4 regions of the Bacillus sp. NPDC077027 genome follow, and region 4 is predicted to be linked to each of the others. Evidence: predicted binding sites of a transcription regulator. Region 4 holds the regulator's gene; each other region holds the start of a gene.
What was found. The regulator LexA, encoded in region 4, represses DNA repair genes until DNA is damaged. The targets are predictions, from matches to a motif close to CGAACATATGTTCG.
Positions count from the first base shown of each region.

Region 1 (7,997 bases), on a different contig from region 4:
AATTCTGCGGTTACATCCTCCATCGAAGAAGAGGTTGAAAAAATGACATGGGCGATTCGGTGGGGAGCAGATACAATGATGGATTTATCAACAGGGAAAGATATTCATACGACAAGAGAGAGGATTATTCGTAATTGCCCCGTCCCTGTTGGAACAGTGCCGATTTATCAAGCATTGGAAAAAGTGAACGGCATTGCTGAGGATTTAACATGGGAGGTTTATCGGGATACGTTAATTGAACAGGCTGAGCAAGGGGTAGATTACTTTACGATTCATGCAGGTGTTCTCCTGAGATACATTCCAATGACTGTGGATCGTGTGACAGGTATTGTATCAAGAGGCGGTGCCATAATGGCACAGTGGTGTTTAGCACACCACCAAGAGAATTTTCTCTATACCCATTTTGAAGAAATCTGTGAAATCATGAAAGCTTATGACATTGCTTTTTCTTTAGGTGATGGTTTAAGACCAGGTTCAATCGCTGATGCAAACGATGAAGCGCAATTCGCTGAGTTACATACACTCGGTGAATTGACAGAAATTGCGTGGAAGCATGATATTCAAGTGATGATTGAAGGACCTGGACATGTCCCGATGCATAAAATAAAAGAAAATGTAGACATACAAATGGACATTTGTAAAGAAGCACCTTTTTATACGCTTGGACCGCTGACAACCGATATCGCTCCTGGATATGATCATATTACATCTGCGATTGGTGCAGCCATGATTGGATGGTATGGGACTGCAATGCTGTGTTATGTAACGCCGAAAGAACACCTAGGCCTTCCTAATAAAGAGGATGTAAGAGAGGGTGTGATTGCTTATAAAATCGCAGCCCATGCCGCCGATTTAGCAAAAGGTCACCCAGGTGCACGAAAACGTGATGATGCCTTGTCTAAAGCGAGGTTTGAATTCAGATGGCGTGATCAATTTCATCTTTCTCTTGATCCTGAGAGAGCACTAGCCTACCATGATGAAACATTGCCGGCTGAAGGTGCCAAAACCGCTCATTTTTGTTCGATGTGCGGTCCGAAATTTTGTAGCATGAAAATCTCACATGATATCAGGCATCAAGCTAATGAAGAGAACGATGTAAAGAAAGAAATGGAGAAAAAGGCAAAAGAATTCGTTGAAGCAGGAAGCAACATCTATCAATAAAACAAAGACCCCGCATTTGCCAATAGGCAGTGCGGGGTCTTTATACAACACTTGAGATTGCTTTACAAAGAAACTTTCCTAGCAAACAACATATGAAGGAATCAACGAGATGGAAATGTGTGCTCCACAATTGAATTCATCTAACGCATTAGCCAGGAATATTGAATATCTGTAAAAATTTAATCAAAAATTTATCAAGGTTTGAAAAGATAATAGCAGGGGAAACGGGTTCAGTATAGAATGGGAAAGGAGAGCAGGTTTGTTAAAACTTAGCGATAAAGAAAGAGATTGGAAGGAGTTTGAATGATGAAAATATTTAATGTAACATTTCATTTGAATAATGGAGAAGTGCTTAAATTCGAGTTAAAACGGCCCGCTACCTATGACTTTTATAAAAAAATTGAGGAATCGAACAATTGGTTTAAGCTGAACAACGATATCATTAACCTATTAAATGTCAATAGTATCCATGTTGAATCAGAATAAATAGACGAAACGGTCATTTTCGTTTCTCATGATAAAAAATAAGCCGCTTCTAAGTAGAAGTGGCTTATTTATGATAGAAAATCATTTCGATTCGTTAGTTGACCTTTTGAAAGCCAGTTCTTTTTATACAAGTAGGCAATGACCTCAAGCCACAGGCGAGGAGCTTTCTTTGGAAAAAATGGTTTCTTGTAATAGGCATAAGCTGCCTTTAAATCTTCCCACTGATGACACGTTTTTATTTGTGTAAAACGTGCAACATCAATCACCCTAATGCGTCCTTCGGCTGTTAAAATTAAGTTTCTTAGATGAATATCAGAGGGATTGAGCCCTTTTTTTCTCGCTTCATCGAGTGCAACATCCACTTGATCAAGCATGTTCTTTTTAATGGTAATTCCTTTTGTTAAACATTCGTAGAATGTGTTTCCTTTAATAAATTCCATCAATATATAGTTGTCGCCAGATTCATAAATGGCAGGATAGTATTTAGATCCAGATAATATTTCATAAATAGCGGCTTCTTTTTTGGCAAGTGCTTGAAAAGAGGGGAAAAATACCTTGAGGGCCATTTTTTTGCCGTCTTTTTTGTAAGTAAAGACATAGGCACTTCTACCTTTACCAGCAAGTTCAAGCTCTTTTGGTTTTTTGACAAGTTTATTCCAACGTTTTTGTTCGTTATATATGATAGATTCAGCCAAGCTTTTTACGTATGTCATCGTTTGTACTCCACCTTCTTTGGTATCAGTTTATGCGGCTGAAAAACGAATCATGAAAAAACAAAATGGTTGTATAAAACATAACATTAACGCCAAAAGTGCACAACGATTTACACTTCACCAAGGCAGTTCTCTCGATATATGATATGGTTTTGGTTAATGAACGGTGTAATTGGTCAAACTAAACGTACAATTAATCGATCTCATGTTTCTAAAGAGGTGTAAATAGTGAAACCGAATATAAAATGTTTAGTCACTGGGCTTTTACTGCTGTTAGGTGTGTTCATCTTGGCAAATGATGTCGAAGGAAAAGAACATATTCAAAAGCATCCAGATATCATCACTGTACAGCTTGAAAAAGTATATTTAGATGGTGACGTTAGCATTGAGAGGCAGCAAGCAACATTAGCATCAAAGGAAGCATTTTGGGAGACCTACAAGGGATGGACACTTGTGGAGCAAAGAGAAGGGTTTGCCCTTTTTAGAAAACAAATAGATGATATTTCCCCTCTGAGCAAAGCAAATGGTTATATTGGCTTATCAGATGGAGGTGTTATTTCAACTTTTCACGGAAGACCTGACGGCTGGTCCGAGCCGATTCATTTATTTTTTCAAATTGATACGTCCCGCTTAGAGAGCCATGTCGAAGAACAATTACAAAACGGCATTCCTTTTCGCACAAAGGCTGAATTTGAGCACGTTCTTGAAGTCATGAAGCCTTATCGAAACGAATTCTCGTTCTAATGGGAAACACAAGCTTGCTAGCATATGTGCTGCAGGCTTTTTATATAGGAAGAGACTGAATTTGACTTTAGCGAACATACGTTAACTTTTTTTGCGGTTTTCATCTTGTTTTATGTTACAATGAAGAACAGTCAAAGAGGTGAAAAACGGTGATAGAATTTGTGAAAGGGACCATTGATTATGTGTGTCCACAATATATTGTCATTGAAAATGGTGGAATCGGTTATCAAGTATTTAGCCCAAATCCATTTGTTTATAAGGTTAATAAACAAGAAACTATTTACACATACCATTACATAAAGGAAGATACATTTTCTCTTTACGGTTTTTCAACGAGAGAGGAAAAAGCGCTGTTCACAAAATTGTTAAATGTAACAGGCATTGGTCCAAAAGGAGCCTTAGCCATTTTAGCCTCAGGTGACCCAGGTGCGGTGATCGAGGCGATTGAACAAGAGGATGAAGCATTTCTTGTGAAATTCCCTGGTGTCGGCAAAAAAACAGCGCGTCAAATCATCCTTGATTTGAAAGGCAAGCTTGGAGATGTTGTACCAGAGATGATTGGCAACCTGTTTAATCACGAGGAGAGCATACAAAAACAAGTTGAACAAACGGCACTTGATGAAGCACTTGAAGCATTAGGTGTGCTTGGTTATGGTGACCGTGAAATTAAAAAGGTTCTTCCTTTTTTAAAAGAAGAGAAAGGTCTCACAACCGATCAATATGTGAAAAAAGCATTACAAAAAATGTTGAAATAGGGTGATGTCTCATGGATGAACGGCTCGTATCAACTGAAGCAGACAACCATGAATCAGCCATTGAGCAAAGTCTGCGTCCACAGACGCTAAGCCAGTATATTGGTCAGCAAAAAGTAAAAGATAATCTTAGTGTATTCATAGAAGCCGCTCGTATGAGACAGGAAACATTGGATCATGTGCTATTATATGGTCCACCTGGACTTGGTAAAACGACACTTGCTTCTATTATTGCCAATGAAATGAATGTACAGCTCCGTACAACGTCTGGACCTGCAATTGAACGTCCGGGAGATTTGGCAGCCATCCTGACGTCACTTGAACCAGGAGATGTCCTATTTATTGATGAGATTCATCGCTTGCAACGTTCTATAGAAGAGGTGCTTTATCCGGCAATGGAGGACTTTTGTCTTGACATAGTCATTGGTAAAGGTGATACAGCTCGTTCTGTTCGTCTTGATTTGCCCCCATTTACACTTGTGGGAGCAACCACGCGTGTTGGTCTTTTAACGGCACCACTCCGTGATAGGTTTGGTGTGCATGCAAGATTGGAATACTATGAACAAAGGGACTTAGCTCATATCGTAGCAAGAACGGCTGAGCTGTTTGAAATTGGGATTGATATTCGCTCAGCAGAAGAGATTGCCAGACGTTCTCGCGGTACCCCAAGGGTGGCAAACCGCTTGCTTCGGAGGGTGAGAGACTTTGCACAAGTGCTTGGAAATCAAACCATTACAAAAGAAATTGCCCAGAACGCATTGGAAAGATTACAGGTTGATCGTCTTGGTTTAGATCATATTGATCATAAACTACTTTTAAGTATGATTGAAAAATTTAAAGGTGGTCCTGTTGGTCTTGATACAATATCAGCAACAATTGGGGAAGAATCACATACGATCGAGGATGTATATGAGCCGTATTTGCTGCAAATTGGTTTCTTGCAAAGGACGCCACGTGGTAGGGTCGTGACACGAGAAGCGTATGAACATTTTCAATTGGAGGTACCGATTCGTGACTGAATTTCCTAAAATATTGATGATTTTAGGTGGCCTGCTCTTTGTTTCTGGTCTTATATTTCATTTTGTCGGAAAGCTTCCTGGTGATATTTTTGTGAAAAAAGGGAATGTCACCTTCTTCTTTCCGGTTATTACATGTATCGTTATTAGTCTTATTTTGACCATTCTTTTGAATGTGTTTGGACGGATGAAATAACGTTAACTAGTTAACTACAGAATAGGTGAAGAATATGAAAGTAGAACTATTTGATTTTGATTTACCGGAGAAACTCATTGCCCAAGTCCCGTTAGAGAAAAGAGATGCATCGAGGTTAATGGTGCTTCATAAGGAAACAGGTGAGTTAACGCACTCTACGTTTTCTCACATTGTGGACTATTTTCAAAAAGGGGATTGCCTTGTCCTGAATAACACACGCGTTCTGCCTGCTCGGCTTTTTGGCATGAAGGAAGACACGGGAGCGAAGGTTGAACTACTTCTTCTTAAACAAGAAGAAGGTGACAAGTGGGAAACACTTGTCAAACCTGCGAAACGTGTGAAAGAAGGAACGATCATTACATTTGGAGATGGTAGACTTCGCGCTGTGTGTACGGAGGAATTAGGGCATGGTGGTCGAAAGGTTGAATTTCAATATACGGGCATCTTTTATGAAGTGCTAGAATCACTTGGCGAAATGCCATTGCCTCCGTATATTAAGGAACAACTAGATGATAGAGAGCGTTATCAAACGGTCTATTCAAAAGAAGTTGGATCTGCCGCAGCACCGACAGCCGGTTTACACTTTACGACTGAATTGCTAGGTGCGCTGAAAGCAAAAGGGGTGCATATTGCCTTTATTACACTCCATGTTGGACTAGGGACGTTTAGACCAGTCAGTGCAGAAAGTGTGGAAGAGCATGAAATGCATGCTGAGTTTTATGAAATGAGTGCAGAAACGGCTGAACTGCTTAACCGAGTGAAACAGGACGGTGGGAACATCATCTCAGTTGGAACGACCTCTACAAGGACACTTGAAACCATTGCCACTGCAAATCAGGGTGTATTTAAAGAATCAAGCGGCTGGACATCCATCTTTATTTATCCAGGCTATACGTTTCGAGCAATTGATGGAATGATAACCAATTTCCATTTGCCGAAATCATCGTTAATCATGCTCGTTAGTGCTTTAGCTGGACGTGATCATGTCCTTCATGCTTATGAAGAAGCTGTTGAAAAAGAGTATCGATTTTTTAGCTTCGGCGATGCGATGCTCATCCAATAAAACATCAGAGATAGGAGGGCTCATTCATTGTCGCAACTACCGATACGTTATGAGTTCATTAAAACATGCAAACAAACAGGAGCACGTCTTGGCCGTGTGCATACACCACACGGCTCCTTTGAAACGCCCGTTTTTATGCCAGTAGGCACACTTGCTACCGTTAAAACAATGGCACCAGAAGAGCTGAAAGCAATGGAAGCAGGGATTATATTAAGCAACACGTATCACTTATGGTTACGTCCTGGGCATGACATTGTCAAAGAGGCAGGCGGACTTCACAAGTTTATGAATTGGGATCGAGCAATTTTAACCGATTCGGGCGGATTCCAAGTATTTTCATTAAGTGAGTTTAGAAAAATTGAAGAAGAGGGCGTTCATTTTCGCAACCATTTGAACGGAGATAAACTCTTCCTCTCGCCAGAAAAAGCAATGGATATCCAAAATGCACTTGGATCGGACATTATGATGGCATTTGATGAATGTCCGCCATATCCAGCAGAGTATGATTACATGAAGCTATCTGTTGAACGCACTAGTCGCTGGGCAGAGCGCTGCTTAAGTGCACATCAACGTCCAAATGATCAAGGACTCTTTGGAATTGTCCAAGGGGGAGAATACGAAGAACTGCGTAAACAAAGTGCAAAAGACCTAGTATCACTTGATTTCCCAGGATATGCGATTGGTGGGCTGTCTGTTGGTGAACCGAAAGATGTCATGAACCGTGTTCTTGAATTTACAACACCACTACTGCCAACGGACAAACCAAGATATTTAATGGGCGTTGGCTCCCCAGATTCTCTCATTGATGGTGCGATTCGAGGAGTGGATATGTTTGACTGTGTTCTGCCAACGAGAATTGCTAGAAATGGAACGCTGATGACAAGTGAAGGACGCCTTGTTGTGAAAAATGCGAAATACGAGCGTGATTTTAGACCGATTGATGAAAATTGTGACTGCTATACGTGTAAAAATTACACACGTGCTTACATTAGACATTTAATTCGTACAAATGAAACGTTCGGAATTCGATTAACAACTTATCATAACCTGCATTTTCTGTTAAAATTAATGGAGCAAGTGAGAGAAGCTATCCGTGAGGATCGTTTAGGTGATTTTAGAGAAGAGTTTTTTGAGCGTTATGGCTTTAACAAACCGAATGCCAAAAACTTTTAACGCATAAACGAAAGGCTTTTATACATTAGAAAGGGGTGAAATTCAATGGATGGTGGTATGGGTTCAATTATTATGATTGTTGTCATGTTTGCTGTGCTTTACTTCTTATTAATTCGTCCACAGCAAAAGCAACAAAAAGCTGTGCGTCAGATGCAACAGTCTTTATCAAAAGGCGATAAGATTGTCACAATCGGCGGCTTACATGGTGAAATCGACTCAATCGATGAGACAATTGTTGTCATCAAAACGAGCGAAAACAACCGTTTAACATTCGAACGACGTGCTATAAGAGAAGTAAATGCTGATAAAAGCTAATACTTTTATACATAGCAGTAAAAAAAGAGCGATGAAAAACCGCTCTTTTTTTATTTACCTCGAAGATTGACCCCGATGATCCCGCCAAACATGCAAATCCCTAAAAATGCGACATGATAGATCAACTGCTCAACTGAAAATGTTTTTCCAAAGCCAAGATATTGAAATAAAAACACCGTGAGGGAAAAAATCAATGAAGTCATTGCACCGATGAACCACCCGCGTTCTCTTGCTTTTCCACCTGAAATGATCCCCCCCATAAATAGTGCAATAAAGGATAAAATCATGATCACCCATGTGAACGATGTTTCCTGCATTTTTGTAAATGTGAGCATAAGTGATACGAGTAAACTTGTTGCAATCATAACAGCAAATATG
Region 1 is NZ_JBNNIO010000001.1:333,821-341,817, forward strand. Features, by position in the region: gene thiC (phosphomethylpyrimidine synthase ThiC) at 1-1,161, shown strand, start outside; gene ACQKEZ_RS01850 (hypothetical protein) at 1,465-1,647, shown strand; gene ACQKEZ_RS01855 (protein kinase family protein) at 1,716-2,360, opposite strand; gene ACQKEZ_RS01860 (BofC C-terminal domain-containing protein) at 2,589-3,104, shown strand; gene ruvA (Holliday junction branch migration protein RuvA) at 3,254-3,859, shown strand; gene ruvB (Holliday junction branch migration DNA helicase RuvB) at 3,871-4,875, shown strand; gene ACQKEZ_RS01875 (DUF2905 domain-containing protein) at 4,868-5,068, shown strand; gene queA (tRNA preQ1(34) S-adenosylmethionine ribosyltransferase-isomerase QueA) at 5,103-6,131, shown strand; gene tgt (tRNA guanosine(34) transglycosylase Tgt) at 6,159-7,304, shown strand; gene yajC (preprotein translocase subunit YajC) at 7,350-7,619, shown strand; gene ACQKEZ_RS01895 (TIGR04086 family membrane protein) at 7,670-7,997, opposite strand, start outside.
Region 1: ruvA (Holliday junction branch migration protein RuvA) is a predicted target of LexA. The motif match lies at 3,176-3,189, and genes of this name have one in related genera.

Region 2 (7,997 bases), on a different contig from region 4:
AACTAGAATGAAACCAGAAGGCACTAATGTATTTCAATATATCGTCGGAAATCGTGACTATTATGATTTATTAGTGATGAAAGACCGTGTACCTCAAATTCAAGAAATTTTACTGGAGAAGTTGCAATACATTTTCCAGAATAGAATGTCGTTTGTCAGTGATCAATATGAAGAAATCAACGACAGTTATTTTATTCAATATCGTTCATATGGCATCTTTGGATTGATTCTTGAATGGATCAGAAATGAGTACAATGCTTCACCTTCTGAAATGGCACGTCGCATTATTAATTTATTATATATTCAATCCTCACTCATGATTCAGTTAAAAGACGAGAGAACCATCATGAAAACCTAATCCTTATTTCATAGATTGCAAACAGACATCTGTAAAACGTGATGAAAATTTTTATAAGATGTTTGAAAGTCATGCAATTGATAGTAGAGCTCATTTAGATTATTTAATCAGAGACTTAAGTTGTTGAGTTATTTGATCTTTTAGTTGTGAATAAGAATGATTCCCCTTAAATTACCTTAAAAAAGTATGTGAAAAAAATCATAATTTTGCATTTAAGTGCTAAACTTTCGATAAATGCCTCCGATAATATAATTGTCAGGGTTGATAAGCCCTAGAAGGAAGGACTATTTTCAGACAAGGATGTCTGTTAGGTCCCAAACACATGGAGGTAATAGGAAATGAGAATTAACCACAATATCGCAGCACTTAACACATTGAACCGTCTTTCTTCTAACAACGGTGCAAGCCAAAAGAACATGGAGAAACTTTCTTCAGGTCTACGAATCAACCGTGCAGGGGATGACGCAGCAGGTCTTGCTATCTCTGAAAAAATGAGAGGACAAATCCGTGGTTTAGAAATGGCTTCTAAAAACTCACAAGATGGTATCTCTCTTATTCAAACAGCTGAAGGCGCATTGACTGAAACTCACTCAATCCTTCAACGTATGCGTGAACTAACTGTTCAAGCAGGTAATACTGGAACACAGCAAACGGAAGATTTAACAGCAATTAAAGATGAGATGGATGCGTTAATCGAAGAGATCGATGGTATCTCTAACCGTACTGAGTTTAATGGTAAGAAATTACTTACTGGTGACTTTAAAGCTGGTGCTACTCCTGCAACGGATCTAATATTCCAAATTGGTGCAAATGCTACGCAGCAAATTAAAGTAAACATCGAAGAAATGTCATCTACTGCACTTGGAACAAGCGCTGCTTTAAATGTTAAAACATTAGATGTAACTGAATTTGCTACTAATGCACCTGATACCGCAGCTGTTGGCTATGATGCTCAATTAAAAATTGTTGACGATGCAATCAATCAAGTATCTTCTCAACGTGCTAAACTTGGTGCAGTTCAAAACCGTCTAGAGCACACAATCAACAACTTAAGTGCTTCTTCTGAAAACTTAACAGCTGCTGAGTCTCGTATCCGTGACGTTGACATGGCGAAAGAAATGAGTGAGTTCACGAAGAACAACATTCTTTCTCAAGCTTCTCAAGCAATGCTTGCTCAAGCGAACCAACAGCCACAAAACGTACTTCAATTGCTACGTTAATTCAGGAGGCCCCTTTTATGGGGCTTTTTTTTATGCAATGAAATAGTGTTTCTACTGAATAAATTGTTCTTCCTCTCATATTTAATCAATCATGCTCCTACTAAAACAAAAATTCACGTATGTAACGCAATATTCCACAACATGCTATGTCATTCATAAAATGCTATTTCCAATTTTTATGATTCTAAAAGACTCTTTCTAATGGATGAATAAAGACTCTTAAGTTTTCCATACTCTAGCGAAACGACCATATAAAATAAGTATATTTCCTTATTTATTCCTTTTTTGTTAAACAAATTCCATGATGGTTCGATAAATAGATTGTAAGGCTTACAAAAAAATTCTAATTTAGAACTTTTGGACAAGGATGTCTATTAGGTTCAAACACATGGAGGTAATAGGAAATGAGAATTAACCACAATATCGCAGCACTTAACACATTGAACCGTTTGTCTGCAAACAACGGCGCAAGTCAAAAGAACATGGAGAAACTTTCTTCTGGTCTTCGTATCAACCGTGCAGGAGATGACGCAGCAGGACTTGCGATCTCTGAAAAAATGAGAGGACAAATCCGCGGATTAGAAATGGCTTCTAAAAACGCACAAGATGGTATTTCTCTTATTCAAACAGCAGAAGGTGCATTAACTGAAACGCATGCAATTCTTCAACGTATGCGTGAATTGACTGTTCAAGCTGGTAACGTTGGAACTCAGCAAACAGAGGATTTGTCAGCGATTCAAGAAGAAATTACAGCACTTCTAGATGAAATTGATGGTATCTCTAATCGTACTGCATTTAACGGTAAGAACCTTTTAGATGGAAGTGTTGAAGATGGTTTCCAATTCCAAATTGGTGCGAACATTGATCAAAATATTAATGTTAAAATTGGGAAAATGGATGCAGAAACTTTAACAGTAAGAGACATTAAAGTAGATGATGATGCATTCAACTTCGATACTGAAGTAGCAAAAATTGATGCAGCAATCGGTGAAGTATCTACACAACGTTCAGCACTTGGTGCGGTCCAAAACCGTTTAGAGCACACAATCAACAACCTTGGCGCTTCTGCTGAGAACTTGACAGCTGCTGAATCTCGTATCCGTGATGTTGACATGGCGAAAGAAATGAGTGAGTTCACGAAGAACAACATTCTTTCTCAAGCTTCTCAAGCGATGCTTGCTCAAGCGAACCAACAGCCACAAAACGTACTTCAATTGCTACGTTAATTCAGGAGGCCCCTTTTATGGGGCTTTTTTATGTTCATACAAAAAAAACGTACACAAATCAAGTGTACGTTTTGATGATTTTTTTAAGTTGAAAGTCAGGAACAGCCTCGTCTATGAGCTCTTCTTCTGTTTTTTTGCTTTTTTGTTTCCACGCTTCCCACCATTGCTTTGTATCTCCAGTCTCATCTCTTTTAATCATGTCATGCAAATGTTCAAGGTTGATGATTTCCTTCGGTTCTTTTAAGAAAGAGTGCATACTGTGATAGGCTTCAAGCAGCTTCGGTTGGTTTGTTAGAATGGCGTGCTGTACATACCGATTTAAATATTCTTGTACGAACTCTATATGTGGAATAGGGTGATGGGCTGTTAATTCAACTCCATTCCATTGAAGGTCTGCAATAGCACAAAGCCACCAGCCAGGTTCAATGGCTTTTTGCATGTGCCGCATGACGGTTGGTTCAAAGTTTTCAATTGGTTCTTTTAGTGATTTTTTTAACATTTGTTCAAGTGTATGGGCTTCGAGTGCCGCTTTTGTCATGCCCTGACCATGAATCGGATCAAGCGTACAAAAGGCGTCACCCATGACTAACAGTCCACTCGGCCATTTTGGCATTTGCTCATAATGCTGTCTCATGCAAAACTGCACTCGAAATCCTTTAGGTGGTGTACAAGGAATCAAGTGTGAAATAGCTTCTGCGATAGCTGGATGGGAAAGTGTTGCTATTTCTTGTTCGAATTTGTCATCCTCTGTCGTTGGATAGTGTGTGCCGCCGGCAGCAGAGAGGAGAACAACTGCCATATTGTGATCAATCAATTCAAAGAGTCCAGTTGGAATTTGTTTATCAGGCTGTCCCAATACAACCATTGCTTGTGTTTTTCGCGCATTAGGTGGGATTTGATAGTAGCGGGTACTATAGCCAAGAGAAACCTTTAGTATTTCAGGTTTGGGTAGCTCCAGCCCTCTTTCTAATAACCACTTTTGTAATTTTGACATACGCCCACTTGTATCAACGACAAGATCGGCTTTTAATGTTTTGAGTTTTGCTGGTTGATGGTGACGGTCTTTGACTAGCAGTCCATTTACTCTCAAGTCATCTTCTCCAAAAAGAAGTGATACAGCCTCGTGTTTTGTGAGAAATTGAACATGAGGTAGTGCAAGAAGTCGCTGTGAGATGACCCATTCCAGTAATGCACGTCTTGTTACAGCTGTTTCCTCAGTGTCGGTCATATGAAGCTCGCCATCTTTTGTAATGAACCGAGATGTTTGGTGCTTCGTGTTAAATCCACCCATCTTAAGAAGTTCCTCAGTATAACCAGGGAAAAGTTGTTCTATTATTTTTTTCCCAAGTGGTAGAACCCGATGAGGGTGAAAGGCTTGAGGTGTCCCCGCTCGATTACTTGGATGAGCAGGTAGTTCATCTCGTTCAATGATGTAAATTTCTTGATAAAAATTTGATAATACTTTTGCAGTAAACATTCCTGCAATTCCAGCGCCGATGACAATTGCTCTGTGTCTTTTCATCATGTTTGTCATGACATGTTCCTCCATTTATAAGTATCACTCACATGTTTATATGGTCATTTCATCATGTATTGATTCGCTTATTATATCAAATCAATCAAATAAATGAAAAATTTTTTGCTTTTTGAATAAATACCGTAAAGGAGAAGGTCTATATTATAGCAACTCATTCTTAAAAGCTTTCTGGAACGTGTGAAGTCATTGAGAAATGAACACCTTTGTCAGTCAAAGAAACGAAAGACTTTGTACAAAAAAACATGTTATGAGAGAAAAGAGAAAAAACGAATCAACTATATGATCCGTTTTTCATAAGATTAGTCCTTTCGCTTTTTATCGAAACGATAATCATAAGTTTCCCCTTTTTCAATATTAAGCGCCTGATTGCCAATCCGTACTGTATCATCATTTGACCATCTAATATGAGGATCTAAATCAGGATAATTCCAATAAATGGTTTTCTTTTTGTGGGTTTTTTGGTTTTCAATTTCTGCTCGTACTGCGTTGTCTTTTAATTTGCCTCCATTATGTTTGTAAGTATTCACAATGTATGCTCCGTCGGGCGAGGAAACGGAGCGAATATATGTGCCGTTTGAAACACCTTGAAGGGAAAAGCATTTCCAATAAATAATGCCAGTGAAGCTAATCAGTAAAATGAAAAGTGTGATCATGGTTTTCTTTTTAATCATGGATTCCTCCGATTCTACCTTGCATTCTCTTATCATATGAAAGTGCAATTAAAAAGATTCATATGGTAAAAAAGTTCCAATTATATGATGGGTCGGATGACTTTTTCAGGAATTAAATACATATTATATTTTAACATGTTCTTATATAAATGAATCAAAAAATGGAAGAAAAACATGGTTTTTAAATAAATCTTTACAAATCAAATTGATATCAAGTAGACTAATGCTCATATGAGAAAAGGAGCGGGTGAAATGGAGCAATTGGTTGATACGTATCGAAATTTTGAAGAGCTTTCCGTTCATGAAGTAGAAGGGATTGATTATCAAATTCTTCATGAATGCAAAAATAATCAGTTGCTCATATTATCACCTCATGCTGGAGGTATTGAGTCCGGTGTAAGTGAGCTGGTGATTGAATTAGCTGAGCTGCATTCTATGTATTTGTTTGAAGGAATAAAGGTAACGGGAAATCATGTGCTACATATTACGAGCACAAATTTTAATGAGCCGACCTGTTTAAGTATGGTGCAATCACACCAATATACGTTTGCTCTTCATGGTTATGGAGAAACAAGTGTTAGACAAACGCTAGTTGGAGGAACAGACCGCCAAAAGGCAGCAGAGACAGCGCGATTGCTTACTGAGAATGGATTCCAAGCACTGCTATTATTGGAGTCTGATCGTTATTCGGGCACACATCCAAACAATATTAATAACAAATGTCTCACCGGTCTAAGTGTACAATTAGAAATTAGCCAAGCACAAAGAAGGGCATTTTTTGATGATTTTAGACGAAGCTACAGACGTAACACACAAAATGACTTATTCTATCGTTATACAGGTGTGTTAAAGCAGATATTTACACTTTATGAATAAGTATCAGCTTCTCGTTCTTCTCTCATTGTCTGATAGACCGCTTCTTTTTCTGCTACTTTATCAGCTGTTTTACACTGCTTGCGTGAAAAATATAAGGCAAGCTTTTGTTGAAATTGAATGCCAATTTTTCGTTGTTCGAATAATGTCAGTCGTTTTTCAGCAAATGCTAGTGTGACATGAAATCTTTGAGCAATATTCTGGACGGCTTGTTGCCGAAGGTACGGGAGTTTCATTTGAAGTAACTGATACGTAGGTACACAAAAATGATACATAAACTGCTTCGCTTGAAATTCCTGTAAATCTCGAAATTGCTTGTTCATTTCAAAATGATTGCCTGTATGTTTTAGTACATGACAAAGCTCATGTGCAAAATCCTCCCATTGTTCCTCTGAAGAAGCATATCTATTCAAGACAATGCTATACACACCTTGATGTTTAATCATCATGCTCCCTGTTTCCTCGTAGTGAATCCAAATGTTTAATTCGGTAGCGATCTTATGCATATTCATATATGCTGGGCCGTCTAATTGAAGTCGTGTGTAAAGCCGCTTGATGTCCTCTTCTAAATGGGTTAAAAATCTAGTCATTTTAAAACCTCCAAGCAAACGTATGTTCTATTTTTATTCTAAAAGAAAAGTCCGAACTGGACTACGTGGTTAAATAAATCAATCTCATAATATGTATATCGGTATATTTTTTACAATTTTAACATAAAAACAGAGTAATTTTGGAATTAGTTCCTGTTTTTTTTAGTCTATTCTGAGAAAACTCGTTTACACGATAAGACGGTTAACAAGCATCTTTAATCTCTCCGTTATCTGAATCTATGTCTTCTTTATTGAAGGAACAGATTGGATCTAGTGCAACAAATTGTATCACAAAAGCAATATTGATACAATTTGTTTCAGTAAATTCCTTGTCTTACACTTGCCACCTATAAGTGAAAATGATAGATACAAAATGTATCGGAAATCGGAAATAGGGGAGTGGAGGACATGGTCCAAATTTATCAAGATTTTATCCCTGTCGGAAATGGAAATAGACCGGGGTATAGAATGACACCAATTTACTTGACCGTTCACAATACGGCGAATACCTCAAAGGGGGCTGATGCTAAGAATCATGCCGCTTATGTTAAGCGCGCAAATACAGCGGTTAGCTGGCATTTTACAGTGGATGACCATGAAATTTTTCAACATTTGCCTTTAAATGAGAATGGTTGGCATGCGGGAGATGGTCATGGGGATGGTAACCGTAAATCGATTGGAATAGAGATTTGCGAAAATGAGGATGGGGACTTCAAACAGGCGGTGAAAAATGCACAGTGGTTGATTCAAAAGTTGATGATAGAGCATAATATTCCGCTTTCAAATGTGGTTACACATCAACATTGGTCTGGGAAAGACTGTCCTCGTAAGTTACTAGCGAGCTGGGCTGAATTTAAAGCGGGTATTGGATCTGATGAAAATCCAGGGACAGTAGTGACTTATGTGGTGAAAAAAGGCGATACATTGACAAGTATAGCTAAAGCTTATAACGTGACGGTTAGCGACTTGCAAAAATGGAACAATATTACCAATCAAGATTTCATTCAAGTAGGACAAGTGTTGAAAATTTACCAAAATATAAAAGAAACCATCCTTTTACCAGACGGCATCTTGAAGGTAACGAACCCTTTGACAAAAGGGGACCATGTACGTATGGTACAAAAAGCACTCGTTGCTGTTTATTTCTATCCAGATAAAGCAGCTGAAAATTTTGGAGTAGACGGGGTTTACGGAGAAAAAACGGCGAATGCTGTCTCACGTTTTCAGCTAATGAATGGACTTGTCAGTGATGGTATTTATGGTCCGCAAACGAAGGTAAAGCTTTTAGAACAGTTAAATAAGTGAGTTTTTTTGTTTATATTGTTTCATGACTTGCTCGCTTTTTTCATTCATTTTAAGAAAATAGGGGGAAAACTGAAACGCAGCAAAGTTCACATATTTTATTTTTTTGATTTTCTTTTTCACGTCATCACCCTAATTTTTTTTGCAACATGTTGTGATATGATATGCAGTCATATGAAAAAATGGAATAAGGACGCGGATTCGTTCCGCGTCCTTTAGT
Region 2 is NZ_JBNNIO010000003.1:303,395-311,391, forward strand. Features, by position in the region: gene ACQKEZ_RS11995 (TetR/AcrR family transcriptional regulator) at 1-358, shown strand, start outside; gene hag (flagellin Hag) at 697-1,578, shown strand; gene hag (flagellin Hag) at 1,983-2,804, shown strand; gene ACQKEZ_RS12010 (FAD-dependent oxidoreductase) at 2,863-4,338, opposite strand; gene ACQKEZ_RS12015 (DUF5412 domain-containing protein) at 4,641-5,012, opposite strand; gene ACQKEZ_RS12020 (poly-gamma-glutamate hydrolase family protein) at 5,265-5,888, shown strand; gene ACQKEZ_RS12025 (ImmA/IrrE family metallo-endopeptidase) at 5,879-6,475, opposite strand; gene ACQKEZ_RS12030 (N-acetylmuramoyl-L-alanine amidase) at 6,884-7,780, shown strand.
Region 2: ACQKEZ_RS12025 (ImmA/IrrE family metallo-endopeptidase) is a predicted target of LexA. The motif match lies at 6,491-6,504, and genes of this name have one in related genera.

Region 3 (7,997 bases), on a different contig from region 4:
TCCAGTCGGAACCGATAACTTAATCTATCAAACGGCAAAAAAGGTAGCAGATTACTATGGAAAAACGCTCCCGTCTGTTCATGTCAAAGTGTGGAGTGATATTCCGCTCGCACGCGGATTAGGAAGTAGTGCAGCTGCGATTGTCGCCGCAATAGAGCTAGCGAATCAACTGCTTAGCCTTCATATGTCTGATGAGGAAAAGCTATATTTTGCGAGTAAAGAGGAAGGGCATCCTGATAATGCGGGTGCGTCTCTTTTTGGCGGATTATTAATCGGCTTTCATGAGGAAGGAGCAACACAAGCTGTAAAGGTGCAACACGTTGATGTTGATGTTGTGGTTGTCATTCCTTTTTATGAAGTGCTCACAAAGGATGCACGTGACGTATTGCCGGATGACTTTTCATATAAAAATGCAGTCAAAGCAAGTTCGATTAGTAATGTGCTAGTTGCCGCGTTATTTACGCAAAATTGGCCGCTTGTTGGTGAGATGATGAAAAAGGATTTATTTCATCAGCCATACCGTACGATGCTTGTGCCAGAGCTATCAAAGGTAGAACATGTCGCCTCTTTAAAAGGTGCATACGGGACGGCATTAAGCGGAGCAGGTCCGACAATTTTAACGTTAACGGAAAAAGGAAAGGGAGAAGCGCTAAAAAAGCAGCTCGCCCTCAATTTTCCTCATTGTGAAGTCGATTTGTTAACAGTACCAACAGAAGGTGTGGTCGTCGAACACTATTCTGTTAATCAAGTATAAACCTTAAAAAGCGTGTGTCCTTCAAGGCACACGCTTTTTATTTATTGAAAGAAGTGCTAGCATCAAAAAGAAAAAAACTTTTTTATATAAGATAAAGGAATTTTTATTTAGCTGATCGAAATATTTTTATAGATAAAGGGAGGAGATACATTCGATGAAAAAAGCAGTTTTAGCAGAAGATCTTGCGAAACTTGTATCTGTTGCAAATCCAATTTATTCACCTGATGGTCAAAAAGCCGTTTTTACAAAAGTTACGGTAAATGAGGAGCAGGATGATTATGATATGCATTTGTGGATGCTTGATGAAGTGAGTAAACAGATAAGTCAATGGACATTTGAAAAAGGAAAGCATCATCAGCCTGCTTGGTCAAAGGACAGCAAACAGCTTGCATTCATTGTGCAGAAGCCAAAAAGCACGTCGCAGTTAGCTGTTTTTCATAGAGAGGGAGGCGGTGTAAAAACACTTACCAACATCCCTTATGGTGTATCAAACCCAGTTTTTTCACCAGATGGAGCATCCATTTTCGTTTCTGTGTCATTGAAGATAACGGAATCAATTCATGATGAGAAAAAAGAAGAGCAAGATGAATTTGCTCCTGCTATTTATAATGAATTGCCATACAAAGCGGATGGCAAAGGTTTTTTAAATGAGCGGTATACTCAGATTGTGAAAATAGATGTGAAAACAGGAAAAGCAAAACAAATCACAGATGAGCCGGCACAGCATGGAAATTATAGTTTTTCATCATGCGGTAAATGGCTTGCATACACACAACTAGCAAAAAATGAAGCTTACATAAGTGATGTGTTTCTCTATTCATTAGAAGATGGGACAAAACAGCAGGTGACACAATCAAAAGGAGTATTTTCAGAGGTTTCTTTTTCACCAGATGGTCAAAAATTTGCATTTATCGGTCATGAACGCGAGTTTAAAAATGCCACATACCCGCAGTTGTGGGTTTATGATATAAAAGAGAAAAAGACCATCTGTTTGTCAGAAATGCTTGATTTGTATATTGGAGATTGTGTTGCTGGTGATAGCTTTATAGGAGGCGCAAGCCAAAAGCCGCAATGGACCAAAAATAGTGAAGGGTTCTATGCGCTTGTTTCTGATCAAGGGAACACAGGGATTTATTATTTTTCTACAGAAGGGCTTGCCTATCCCATTCGGTTAGAATGTGAGCAAATCACAAACTTTACACTTCATCCGAACGAAACGCATATGCTTATCAGCCGCCTATCACCTGTTTCTCCGAGTGAGCTATATCTTGTCGAGCTCGGTCAGGAAGAGCTAAAGCAGCTTACCTTTGACAATGAAGAATATATAAAAAAACATGCGCTGTCAGAGCCTGAATCTTTTTCCTTTCAGTCACAGGACGGTGATGACGTGCATGGCTGGCTGATGAAGCCTGCTCACTTTGAAAAGGGGAAAAAATATCCACTCATTTTAGAGATTCATGGTGGTCCACATGCGATGTATGCTCATACGTATTTTCATGAATTCCAAGTGCTTGCTTCTAAAGGGTATGCGATTGTATACATCAATCCGCATGGGAGTCATGGATATGGACAGCCATTTACAGATCGCGTGAGAGGAAGCTATGGAGAAATTGATTATCAAGATGTCATGGGCGCGATTGATCATGTACTTGCTTTACATGATTTTCTAGATGAAACCAGACTTGGTGTCACTGGCGGAAGTTATGGCGGGTTTATGACCAATTGGATCATTGGTCAAACGGATCGTTTTAAAGCGGCTGTTACCCAAAGATCAATCTCTAATTGGCTCAGTTTTTACGGCATGAGCGATATAGGCTACTTTTTTACAAAATGGCAACTTGATGCGGACCTTTTTGCATCGCCAGAAAAGCTATGGGATCGTTCGCCTTTAAAATATTCGCAAAAGATAACAACACCTCTTTTAATATTGCATAGTGACGAAGATTATCGTTGCCCTGTCGATCAGGCAGAACAACTGTTTGTTGTGTTAAAAGAACTCGGTAAAGAGACACGTTTGATTAAATTCCCGAAAGCTTCACACGACCTTTCAAGAAGCGGTCATCCAAGGCAAAGAATACAAAGACTCACATTTATTAGTGAGTGGTTTGAAGAAAGACTGTAACAAAAAAAACGCCCCACGTGAACTGTAATTCACTGTGGGGCGTTTTGATTTGAATTTATTTATTAGAAGACCTGTTCAACTTCAACCACACCTGGCACTTCTTCTAGAAGAGCGCGCTCAATTCCGGCTTTTAATGTAATTGTTGAACTTGGGCAACTGCCGCATGCACCGAGAAGACGTAATTTTACAATACCATCTTCAATATCTACAAGCTCACAGTCTCCACCGTCACGTAATAAAAATGGACGAAGTTTGTCCAGCACTTCCTGTACTTGGTCTTTCATTTCGACTTCAGTCATCGTACAAAATCGCTCCTTTCACAACATATCACCATTATATTCATCTGGACGATAAAAATCTATTGATTGGTTTCAAAGTTCCCTACTCATTATAGCACAATCTCATATTGAAACAAAAAGTCAAATTGGCTTTTTTCAAATAGATATTTCGGCTAAAATAAAGAAAGAACAGGGGGCGTGTGGAATGAATAAACCAGTTGAGCTGTACGTCTACGGAGCAGAAGTAATTTGCGCTAGCTGTGTAAACCTTCCTTCTGCGAAAGATACGTATGAGTGGCTAGATGCGGCATTAAAGCGGAAATATCCAAATCAGCCTTTCCATATTACATACATTGATATCGAACATCCGCCAGAAGATGAGAAATTAAAGGATTTGTCTCACCGTATTTTAGAGGACGAATTTTTCTATCCGCTTGTGCTAGTGGAGGATAAAATAGTAGGGGAAGGAAATCCGAAGCTCAAAGATATTTATCAAGAAATGGAGAAATACGGCTACAAAGAGAGCAGTGAATAAGCTGTTCTTTTTTATAGTCAAAAAGAGAACATAAGTTCTTGATTTTTGATTGATAAAGAACGTTCGTTCGTATATAATCTTTTTAAAGGAGGGCATTGGTGTGAATCAACTATTAGAAAAATCGCTCCATCAACATATGCCAACCGAAATGATTTATATGAAGACGAATGGAGATTGTTCAAAACGAAAGGTAATTGTGCATAAACATCAAGAAGACTATATTCAGGCCTATTGTTTGTTAAAAAAGAAAATAAGAACGTTTCGTAAAGATCGTATCCTAGCCCTTTCTCCAATCCGTATCATGAATCAAAGGACAAATGCCGTCTCATAGGAAAAAGCCCCTTGAGCAAGACAAGGAGCTTTGAAGAAAAAATTCACAAAGAATTATCCATTATGATGCTTGTACATCCAAAGGAGTCCTGATTTTAATAATCTCGGTACACGTCCAACAAGAGGACGATCTGCCACTAAACCGAAGCCAGCTTTTTTACCTAACGAACCAAGTACCCCTTTGAGTTTAAATTGTGGGTATGTTTCAGGAAGAGGTTCATATTTCCATCGTTTTTGAAGAGATTGAACAATTTGTTCTGCTTGCGCTTCAGCAAGCTGGGCACTTGGTGCATGTGGAAGGCTTGCACAATCACCAACAACATAGACATGCTCATCCCCAGGAATATTGTGGTGAGGTGTTAACACGACACGTCCTTGTGCGTCTTTTTCAACCTCCATGTCTCGTACAACTTTACTTGGCTGAATGCCAGCTGTCCAGACGATGACCTCTGCTTCAGTCGGCTCATCATGGTTATAGAGGATTCCTTCTTCAACCTTTGTAATATTGGCACAGTTAATGATCTTAACCCCATGTTCTTCAAACCATTTCTGCACATATTGACCTAATCTTTGCGGGAAACTAGATAAAATCAGCTCTCCACGATCGAATAGAATAATGTCTAAGTCAGCTCGGCTTTCACGCAGTTCACTGGCAAGCTCTACCCCGCTTAACCCAGCACCAACAATCGCAACCGTTGCACCTACACTTAAGTTGTTTAAGTTTTTGTAAGCAAGCCTTGACTGATCAATGGTTTGAATACTGTATGTATGCTCTTCTGCACCAGGAACATTATGGTATTTGTCTTCACATCCTAGTCCAATGACAGTATCGTCATAAGGAATCGGTTCACGATCACTGAACACGATTTGTTTGTTTTCAATATCAATTTTTTCTACTTCCCCATATTGAATATCGAGCTTTGGATGCTCTGGAAAGGATACTCGAATATGGTGATCGGAAATCGTACCAGCAGCAAGTGCATAATATTCTGTTTTTAAACAGTGGTAAGGATTTCGATCAATTAACGTAATAGAAACATCATCTGGTAATTGATTTGGCAATAAGCGGTGGAGCACCCGCATATTCCCATAACCTCCGCCGATCAAGACTAAATTTTTCATGACGATTCTCCTTTTCCCCATAGACATTGAAAAAACACTTATACTAAAAAACTTTAAGTTAAAATACCAAATAAAATTATATCGAACTTACCCTGAAACTACAATAATTGTTTCAAAATAACCTACATATTCATTAGTTAGTCCTAAATAGTAAAACATTTTAACTGAAATATGTGTAACGTTTCATATGAAGGTTATTTTTTTGACTAATGGACATAAATTCGGTAGGATGTAAAGGCAATGTGAGGTGAAGCACAGTGTTTCCACTGATCGAATTTTGTGTAAGTAATCTTGCACAAGGGTCTCAGGCAGCAAAAGAAAAGCTTGAGAAAGACCCAAACTTAGATGTAATGGAGTACGGTTGTCTAAGTTACTGTGGCAAATGTATGGATTCTCCATTCGCGCTTGTAAATGGCGAATTTGTTTCAGGTGAGGATGCCGAACAGCTAGTGGAACGTATATATGCTTTTATAGAGGAAAATGAGATGTTTTAATGCACCGCATGATTCATGAGGTGCATTTTTTCAATAAGTTGATTTCCATTTTTAAGGAGAAATATAAGAAAACGCATTCAATATGTTATGCTAATTAAATATCATCAAAATGAATGATCACAAGGTCAAAGAGAGAGGCGTATACATAATAAAAGCCCTTTGCCATGACAGCAAAGAGCTTCTATGTATGAAAAACGGGGGATGATAAGATTGTCTCCTGATTCGACTCCTTTTATACTATAAAGAAACAACATTTTTGGAGGACTTTCATGACATCATTTCAATTTACGAAAATGCATGGACTAGGTAATAACTATATCTATGTGAATCAATTTAAAGAACAGCTTCCAGAACATCAACTATCGGATATCGCCATTCGTGTGTCGTCCGTCTATACAGGAATTGGTTCAGATGGAATGATCTTAATTTGTCCATCAGACATTGCACCTGTGAAAATGCGCATTTTTAACAATGATGGATCTGAAGGTAAAAACTGTGGGAATGGACTGCGCTGTGTAGCGAAATATGTGTATGAGCATCAAATGGTCACTAACACGACATTTCACATCGAAACATTGTCAGGGCTAGTGGAAGCTACTGTTCATGTAGACAACGGTACGGTTTTTTCTGTGACAGTTGATATGGGCAAGCCTCGTTTTGAGAAAAAAGCCATGCCGATGCTTGGTGAGGCAGACGCAACGACAATCAATGAAGTGCTTGATTTTGGCAAGGCGACTTTGCGCGGTACGGCTGTATCTATGGGGAATCCTCATATTGTCTTTTATATTGAGAACATTCAAGACGCTCCACTAACAACTCTAGGTCCAGTCATAGAAAAACACGAGATGTTCCCAGAAGGCGTCAACGTTGAATTTGTTGAGCTTGTCAGTCAAACTGAACTGCATTTCCGCGTATGGGAAAGAGGATCTGGCATCACTCAAGCCTGCGGGACAGGAGCCTGTGCCGCAGCTGTATCAGCCATTGTAAACGGCCACGCTGAAAAAGAAACAGACGTGACAGTACACTTGGCAGGCGGAGATTTAATGATTCGCTGGCAAGAGAACGAGCATGTACTGATGACAGGTCCAGCAGAAACCATTTGCGACGGTCAATTTTATCTGTAAACCATTTGTTTGAGAAAACGACTCATCAGGTTTATAATTTATGAGAAACATCCAGTCGAAAAAGGAGGGATGATCATGGGTACACCAGTCAAAATCACAGAAGCGGCTGCTTTGCAGATTAAAGATATGATGAAAGAACATGAAGAGGAACAAGCCTTTTTAAGAGTTGGCGTAAAAGGCGGTGGGTGCAGTGGTCTTTCATATGGAATGGGATTTGACCATGAACCATCTGATAAAGACACGCAGTTTGAACAACACGGTATTCAAGTTCTCGTCGATTCTGAAAGCCTAGATATCATGAATGGTACAATCATTGATTTTAAACAATCATTAATGGGCGGCGGCTTCACCATCGACAACCCAAACGCCATCGCATCATGCGGGTGTGGTTCTTCTTTTAGAACAGCCACGAATACCGGTAAACCGGAAGAGTGTTAGGGTATCACTAGATTGTTGGATAAACATGAAAAACTTTCTTAAGCTCTATTATGAAGAAACGAAACGTCTTTTTGATGTATAAAACCATCATGAAAAGGCGTTTTTTTGGGTCTTTATATTAGTATTTATTATCTATAAATATTTTTTTGGGAAGTTATTTTTGTAAAAGATAAAAAAATAAAGAACTTGTATTAAATGAAATTCTTGTTAAAATTGATACATATTACATGTTGAGGGGATGTATAAATGTATAAAAATGAGAAGGTGTTTGAATCAGAAAAATCAATACGTTATCTATTTCAAAAGTCCTATCAAAAAACTAAGGGATTAGTCATTGTTTTTTCAGCTTTTCATCCAATCGGAAAAGAGCCGCGTTACAATTATGTACGCACCTTGGCTGAATTTGATTGTAATAAGTTATTTATCTTAGATGATTTTGGATGTCGCGCTTCATATTACTTATGTGAAAATAGAGATTTTTCAATTGAAAGAAGTGTCATTCAATTGATTAATAAAATTATCGAAGAAAATGGCGTTGAATTAGTTATTACTTGTGGCTCTAGTAAAGGTGGATATGCAGCTTTGTATTATGGTATAAAGTATGGTTTTGACCATGTCATTGCAGCATCTCCTCAATATTTGCTTGGAGATTATCTGACGAGGACTCGTACTGAAGAGGTAATATCGTTTATGGCAGGAGCAAACACTGAAGAGGATTATCAATTTCTTAATAAAATTATGAAGAAAATGATACATAATACTGAAAGAAATCCACATATTTTTATTCATTTAGGCGAGGG
Region 3 is NZ_JBNNIO010000002.1:129,874-137,870, reverse strand. Features, by position in the region: gene thrB (homoserine kinase) at 1-754, shown strand, start outside; gene ACQKEZ_RS06290 (prolyl oligopeptidase family serine peptidase) at 909-2,876, shown strand; partial or broken gene ACQKEZ_RS06285 (NifU family protein) at 2,939-3,238, opposite strand; gene ACQKEZ_RS06280 (YuzD family protein) at 3,360-3,689, shown strand; gene ACQKEZ_RS06275 (WYL domain-containing protein) at 3,790-4,020, shown strand; gene ACQKEZ_RS06270 (NAD(P)/FAD-dependent oxidoreductase) at 4,074-5,141, opposite strand; gene ACQKEZ_RS06265 (YuzB family protein) at 5,399-5,635, shown strand; gene dapF (diaminopimelate epimerase) at 5,905-6,759, shown strand; gene ACQKEZ_RS06255 (HesB/IscA family protein) at 6,835-7,197, shown strand; gene ACQKEZ_RS06250 (YqiA/YcfP family alpha/beta fold hydrolase) at 7,444-7,997, shown strand, end outside.
Region 3: ACQKEZ_RS06275 (WYL domain-containing protein) is a predicted target of LexA. The motif match lies at 3,746-3,759, and genes of this name have one in related genera.

Region 4 (7,997 bases):
TAAAATGGATATAATAGAAGCGATTCTTTTTATCAAGATTTGCATGAAAGGAACATTACTTTGGTAAAAACTTCTTTATTGACTCAGATTGAAGAAAAAAGAGAAGAGCTGATGAAAGTTGTATTACACAATGGAATGACCTCCAATGTCACCATTGAGCATAGTCAGCAACTGGATCACCTCCTCTTGCAATATCAACGACACTTACACTCAAATACTGCAAATTAATCATACTTGATAAAAACACTTTATACCAGTAAACAACGATCTTAGAACAGTTGATAGTATACTTGAATACATCAAAACAAAACCTCTTTTTAGGGGTTTTTGTTTTGATCTACACCTCACCAGAGCATTCCCTTTTGTTTCATTCCTGTAAAACAAGGGTTTGGTAGCTCAGAAATGTTTTATCATCACTTCTTCTACCTCCATACAAAAAAACCACCTTCCCCAGTGCATTTCTCTTCACAGGTTCAGTGGTTTTCATTTGGTTGATGAAGGTTTAAGCAAATTCGAGTTACTAAAGAGTCATCCTACAATTAGCGCGGATACACCTCTCGCCTGAATTTGTTATTCATAAAGACAGAACAAAAGCTTGTCCTCTCATTATGACCATGTTCCATCTATGTTCATAATATCTAACGTATTATTTCGCTTGGTTGTTCATGGCTTTCATCATTTGATTGATTTTCTTTTGGGACGGTTTCATGCCCATTTGCATCATCATCATTCGAAGCATTTGTTCATTAATTGGTGGGTTCTTTTTCAAATAGCTCATCATATACTTACGAGCGATAAAGAATCCGAGTGCAACTCCTGCAAGCAACGCAATAACGCCTACAAGGATGACAACCCATAAATCCATAATTCTTCCTCCTTCATGTTGTCTCGTATAAAGTGTACTAAACAAAAGGCTATTATACAACATTTCACGTTCAATTTTATTTTTTTAAACAAAATTCCTTACTTTCACTGGATTCAGCCATCCGTGTTTTTTAGAAGCAAAATCCATCGCAAGAAAACATGGGCTAATTTTACGAAGCACCTCAAAAAAAACAGTTTCGGCTTCGTAGCTGCCTGTTGCAGACATTAGAATATACCTGTCCTTTAAAATAAAGGAAGCTGTCCCTTTTCCATCTGGTAAAGAAGCACTGTATATTGAGCCGATTTGCGTATAATGAATGTTTGTTAAATTGGTCATTAGTCGCTGGTGCATGTGAAAAGCAGGGATTTGTTTTGTCACATACTCGACTTGCTTTACAGTCGTCACCAATTCCTCATCGGTTAGGTCTGTCCAATGTAAGGACTCAAACAAATGAAACAATATTGATTCTCTGCCAAAATAATGATTGGCAAATTCATCCTCAATCCAATAAATATAATAATGGCGTTCCATATCTATCCCTTCCTTTCACATTTCGTCAATCTCGCATATTGCTTGTATTATACAAAAGTGTGAAAGAAAGAATTGTCTATATATGAAGCAAGAAGAAACTAGTTTTGTCAAAAAAACAAGAAAAACAGAAAAAAGTTTGCAGAGCTTGTCTACATCGCTCTGCAAACTTTTAGCAAAAGAGAATAATACTTATACCACTTACTTATTCAATTTTGCCTTTACACGGCTCACAACATTGCCTACCGTGAAACCATATTTATCTATAATCGTTTCTCCTGGTGCAGAAGCCCCAAATTTGTCGATCGCAATGATATCGCCATCAAGTCCAGTGTATCGATCCCATCCTAAAGAAGAACCCATTTCAATGGCAACTCTTGCTTTTACAGAAGAAGGAAGAACTGATTCTTTATAATCTTGAGGTTGCTGATCGAAACGATCCCATGCTGGAAGGCTGACAACTGATGCACGAATTCCTTCTTTTTCAAGCGCTTTTTGTGCTTCGATTGCTAGACCGACCTCAGATCCAGATGCTAATAGAAGAGCTTCTGGTTTATTGTCTGCCGCTTCAACAACAACATACCCGCCTTTTTCAACACCTTCGAATGCTCTCTCAGGTGTTTGGTCAATCGTAGGAAGGTTTTGACGAGTTAACACAAGAGCTGTTGGCTTGTCAGTTGAAGATACAGCTAACTTCCATGCTGCAGCTGTTTCATTCCCGTCAGCTGGACGAATGACAGAAAGATTTGGCATTGCACGAAGTGATGCTAGTTGTTCAACTGGCTCATGTGTAGGTCCATCTTCACCAACTGCAATACTGTCATGAGTAAAGACATACGTCACAGGTAGACCCATTAATGCAGCAAGACGAATAGCTGGTCTTAAGTAATCAGAGAAAACAAAGAATGTTCCACCAAATACACGAAGTCCTCCGTGTAACGCCATACCATTTAAAGCGGCACCCATCGCAAATTCCCTAACACCAAACCAAATGTTCTTTCCAGCATAATTATTTCTACCGAAATCATCTGTATTCTTAATCGTCGTTTTATTAGATCCAGCAAGATCCGCAGAGCCTCCGATAAAGAATGGCACTTGTTTCGCAATGCCATTTAATACTTCTCCAGATGAAGCACGAGAGGCAAGGCTTGATCCTGCTTCGTATACAGGAATCTCTTGATCCCAGTTCTCTGGTAGTTTCCCTTCGATTGCAAGCTCAAGTTGTTTTGCTAGCTCTGGGTATTCTTTTTGATAAGAAGCGAAAAGTTCATTCCAGTCTGCTTCTTTTTTCTTTCCAGCGTCCTTAACAGCAGCTTGGAAATGATCGTACACTTCAGAAGGTACATGGAAATCTTCTTCAAATGTCCAAGAATACGCTTCTTTCGTCAGTTTTGCTTCATCGCTACCAAGTGGTGCTCCATGAACACCTGAAGTACCAGCACGGTTAGGAGATCCAAAACCGATTGTTGTTTTCACTTCGATCAATGTAGGCTTGTCTACACTTTGCTTCGCCTTTTCAACAGCGGCAGTAATTTCTTCAATATTATTGCCGTCTTCTACGTACAGCACTTCCCAATTCATTGCTTCAAAGCGATTCTTCACATTTTCAGAGAATGAACGATCTAAGTCACCATCTAAAGAAATGTCGTTAGAATCATAAAGAACGATTAAGCGGCCGAGCCCTAAATGACCAGCTAAAGAAGAGGCTTCAGAGGATATGCCCTCCATTAAATCACCGTCTCCACAAATACTGTATGTATAGTGATCAACGACATTAAAATTGTCTTTATTATAAGTGGCAGCAAGATGTCTTTCGGCTAGTGCCATTCCAACAGCCATGGCAATTCCTTGTCCTAGTGGGCCAGTTGTTGCATCAACACCCTCAGTATGACCAAATTCAGGGTGACCTGGAGTTTTGCTTCCCCATTGACGGAATTGTTTTAAATCATCAATGCTCAAATTGTATCCGCTTAAATGCAGCATGCTGTATAGAAGCATTGATCCATGACCAGCAGATAAAACAAAACGGTCTCTATTAAACCAGCTTGGATTTTCTGGACTAACGTTTAAATGCTTTGTCCATAAAGCATATGCCATAGGAGCAGCACCCATTGGCATTCCAGGGTGACCGGAATTAGCTTTTTCAATTGCGTCTATGGAGAGCGTACGTATTGTTGCAATAGATTTCAATTCAATCGTTTCCATATAAATCCCCTTCCGTAACTTGTGTACACCATTATCATAAATCTACTGGCCTTTTTTCACAACTATTTCACGCCGAAAAATGCAGTATTTTGTCTCATTTAGTTTATCGATCGTTTTAAAACTTATGCAAACACGAAAAGATGAGACATATCCTCTCATCTTTTCAAAAAATAAGAAATCAAATGTATATTAATGGAGATGTTGATTTCTTTCATTTTTTAATTTTTCTGGTGTGACATCATTTCCTTCTGGATCAATGATTTTCACCGTTTTTAATGTATTTTTCATGGACGAACGGAAGGCTTTTAAATATTCATCTCGTAAATGCTTCTGTTCTACTTTTTCCTCATCTGTTAAACCAGTCTCTTTGGATTTTTTTGAAAGTTCATTAATCCTTGCAAGCTGTTCTTTAGAAATCATGACAAACTCCTTTTAAATTTTTTCTCTTCATACTACTAAATATCTTTGTTTTTTACAACAAATCAGGCTTTAAGGAAGGAGTCCACTTTCATATTCTTGATAGCGCCTGTGAACGGTTGCTCTTGAGATATCAAAACCAAGCCCTTGAAGGGTAGCTGCAATTTCAGCAAATGTCATTTTATTTTTTCGAAGACGTACAATTTCTGAAATAGGCACTTCAATACGATCCCGTCCTTGTGCATGGTGGTGATGTTTTAAATTAAGCTCTGGCCGATACCCTCGTTCAACTGCTTTTTTCATACCACGTTTAATTTTCAGATTATGAATTTTACGCTGATACTCTTCGACCACTCCTACGATCTCTATCACCATTTCATCAGCTTCAGACAGTTCAAGCTCTCCTCTATGAAAAACACTGTATACTTTCACATTTTCTTTAAACAGGCAGTGGAGCAACGCGATTTTCGCCTTACCTCTTCCTAGACGTGTTTCATCTTGAATTAACACAGCATCAATCTCTTCTTCTTTTATTGTTGTGAGCATTTCAAAAACACCGTCACGGTCAAGATCATATCCACTTGCTCTTTCTTTAATCACTTTTATGACATTCATCTGATGAGCAACAGCTAAATTTAGTAGCTCATCTTCCTGTCTATTGAGCGAAGTTTCTTGTACTTCTTTCACTGTACTAACTCTCGCATAAATTATTGCATTCATTCAATCAATCGACCTTTCTATTGGACTGTCGCGAGTTCATATAAAGCTGGGTGCTCCTTCTTGACAGGAATCACAAGTACATCTCCTGGCTGAATATCTGTAGAAGCTAGATCATTATTCTCTGTTACCCAATCAATAAATGCATTTTTGTCAATTGATTTTCCATCATTCACTTGATCGGCAATTCCCCAAAGAGTATCACCATTTTGCACCTCTATTTTAACATATTGATTCATATCATTTTGACCTGTTAAAGCAATAAGCGAGATAAGTACACCGACGATTAACGAAAACAACCCAACGAAAATAAAAGATTCTTTTATACTCATACTAAATCTCTCCTAACAGAATGTCTGTTCGTAATATTAATTTTATTATAAATACGAACAAATGTTTCTGTCAACAGCTTTTTTCGAACCTATGTTTGTACTACAAGGAAAAACATGCTATAATTTCTTTAAAATTGACGTTTTGAGGTGCAAAAGATGACGAAGCTATCAAAAAGACAACTCGATATTCTTAGTTTCATCAAGGAAGAAGTAAGAAGTAAGGGCTATCCACCTTCTGTTCGTGAAATTGGTGAAGCTGTCGGTCTTGCATCCAGCTCTACTGTCCATGGACATTTAGCAAGACTAGAGACGAAAGGTTTGATTAGAAGAGACCCAACGAAGCCAAGAGCAATTGAAATACTTGATGATGAAAATATGAATATACCTAAAAGCACTGTGATGAATGTTCCTATCATTGGAAAAGTAACGGCTGGACTGCCGATTACTGCTATTGAAAATGTAGAGGAATACTTCCCATTGCCTGAAACGTTTGCAGCACCTGATGAACAAGTATTTATGCTAGAAATTATGGGTGAAAGTATGATTGACGCAGGCATTTTGGACAAGGACTATGTCATCGTGCGTCAGCAAAGCACTGCAAACAACGGGGATATTGTGGTGGCAATGACAGAGGAAGATGAAGCAACTGTTAAACGTTTCTATAAAGAAGAAACACATTTTAGACTTCAACCAGAGAACCCATCTATGGAACCAATTATTTTACAGAATGTCAGTATACTAGGAAAAGTGATTGGTGTATTTAGAAATATTCATTAATAAATGACTACACGCGATATGAACTGCATCCCAATTGTTAGGCACGATCGAACAATTGGCAGTGCGGTTTTTTTGTGTCTAAAATTACTTTAAATACCAACAAATTTCATAATAGAAACAAACCCTATCTATCTCGTATTCTTGTTTTATATAATGGTGAAATCATTATGAGAACTAATATTGTCACCCGCATTTGCACACAAAACTTCGAATAAAATGGCGCTTTAAGCTTGTATAAAAGTGAACTGTGTCACAACAATATTCTAACCAAAAACCAGTTGATCTCGATCAACTGGTTCTATAAGTGTTTTATCTTGGATATTCGTTCAACCAAATGATGGCTTGTTCATAATTATCAAAAAATTGTACAGATTCTTTTGTGTTAGATTGTTGTAAATAATCCATTATCTCTCCTTTTTCAAGAAGAAACGCTATTGCCTTACTGTGATTCAAAATAGTTTCATTAAAGAATTTATCTTTCCATGTTTTTTGGACTGAAAAATGATCTGGTTCGTATCCTTTTCTATCAACCAACAACTTGTATTTCCTGCCCTCAGCAATGAATTGCTGACAAACCCGCTCGAAGTGATTAAACCATTCAATCACATCATCTGTTTTAATCTTTCCTATTAGATGGGTTACAATTAAATCCTCTGAAACTGTTGTGCTGATATTCTGTTTCCTCAACTTAGAATCATCTCCCTAAGTGACAATTATGCGCAAAAAAATCCTTAAAATCAATATGGATACATTTTTACGCAATATAGATAAAAGCCGGTATTTCATCATATCTGATGAAAGCCGGCTTTTATTTCGTTCTAAGAACAAGAATATGCAAGAATACTAGAACTTGGGAAGGAACCAAATGTGAAGTTAGGCCAAATAAAACCAGTTGTCCGCCCAAAAGGCTGTGATGACAACACATACATTAAAAATACTTGACCATTCCTCAGAAAAACGATTGTCCAGCGTCTATTACATCCAGCTGCGAATTGAACTGTTTGTTGGCCTCCGCCCTGATGAGCTGCAAATTGTTGCGCTCCTTGTGGCTGTGTCAATGCCTGCTGATACTGTGAAATAATCTGTTGGCCAGGTGCTGGCGGCAGCGATTGCCCTCCTGCACCTGGAGTTGTGCCTCCTCCACCGATTGGAAAAGTAGGAAGTCCTCCTCCCTGTGGAGTTGGCAGTGACTGCCATCCTGGAAACTGTCTACTATATTGGTATCCATCCCACGACATTTCATACGGATAATACATATTTAGCACCACTTTCTGATACATTCATCACGACATTATATGAACCGAAAGCAAAAAAGTTCTGAACAAAATAAAGAAATCGTTCTGAAAGACGTTTAGTTCTTCTTTAGAAAGGTTAAAGATAACTAGAAAATAAAATAAAAAATGAAAACTTTTATCCTTCCTCAAACGTTATATAAGTAGATGACAAGAAATAAAAAACATTTATATTTAACACTTGTAATCTAACTGTAATTATTGTAACATTTGTAACATAAGAAGTTTTCATTAAAAAAGGAGGCAATCGCCTTGAAAAAAATATTTGTTCTTTTAACAGCAGTTATTCTGATGATTTCTTTACAAACAACTACATTAGCCGCTTCCAAGAAACCAGTAACCTTAACAAATAAAGAAGCGTTACATATCGCACTTAATGCAAGAGAACACTTTTGGAGTGCAATGTCTGGTTATAAAATCAATGACAAACATCCAGAATACACATTAAAAACGTTCAATTATAAAAACATGCAGTATAACTACTTATCAAAAACGTTTAACACGAAGAAAAAATTGAACAGCTACTTAGCTGAAGTTTTCACAAAAAAAGCAATTAACAATGGATTAACAGAATATAACTTTATTGTTCATAAAGGACAAATGGCTGTTCCAGTTGGCGACGGTGACAACATGTTAAATTGGGATAAAGCTACACCTAAGATTGTTTCTAAAAAAGCCAGCATTCGCACATACGAATTTACAGTGCCAACACTCGATGGACGAAAAGTCAAACGAACTGTTACTTATGAAAAAGTCCAAAACAAGTGGAAAATCACAAAAATTGACGCTGTCATCTAACACGCAAAAAAACAGGTTCCTATTAAAAAGAGACCTGTTTTTATTTTGCTGAAAACTCGATCATAC
Region 4 is NZ_JBNNIO010000007.1:34,724-42,720, reverse strand. Features, by position in the region: gene ACQKEZ_RS18060 (aspartyl-phosphate phosphatase Spo0E family protein) at 61-228, shown strand; gene ACQKEZ_RS18055 (YneF family protein) at 647-865, opposite strand; gene sirA (sporulation inhibitor of replication protein SirA) at 950-1,396, opposite strand; gene tkt (transketolase) at 1,595-3,598, opposite strand; gene ACQKEZ_RS18040 (DUF896 domain-containing protein) at 3,788-4,018, opposite strand; gene ACQKEZ_RS18035 (YneB family resolvase-like protein) at 4,088-4,735, opposite strand; gene yneA (cell division suppressor protein YneA) at 4,753-5,064, opposite strand; gene lexA (transcriptional repressor LexA) at 5,221-5,841, shown strand; gene ACQKEZ_RS18020 (STAS/SEC14 domain-containing protein) at 6,151-6,528, opposite strand; gene ACQKEZ_RS18015 (hypothetical protein) at 6,660-7,097, opposite strand; gene ACQKEZ_RS18010 (IseA DL-endopeptidase inhibitor family protein) at 7,386-7,931, shown strand; gene ACQKEZ_RS18005 (STAS domain-containing protein) at 7,972-7,997, opposite strand, start outside.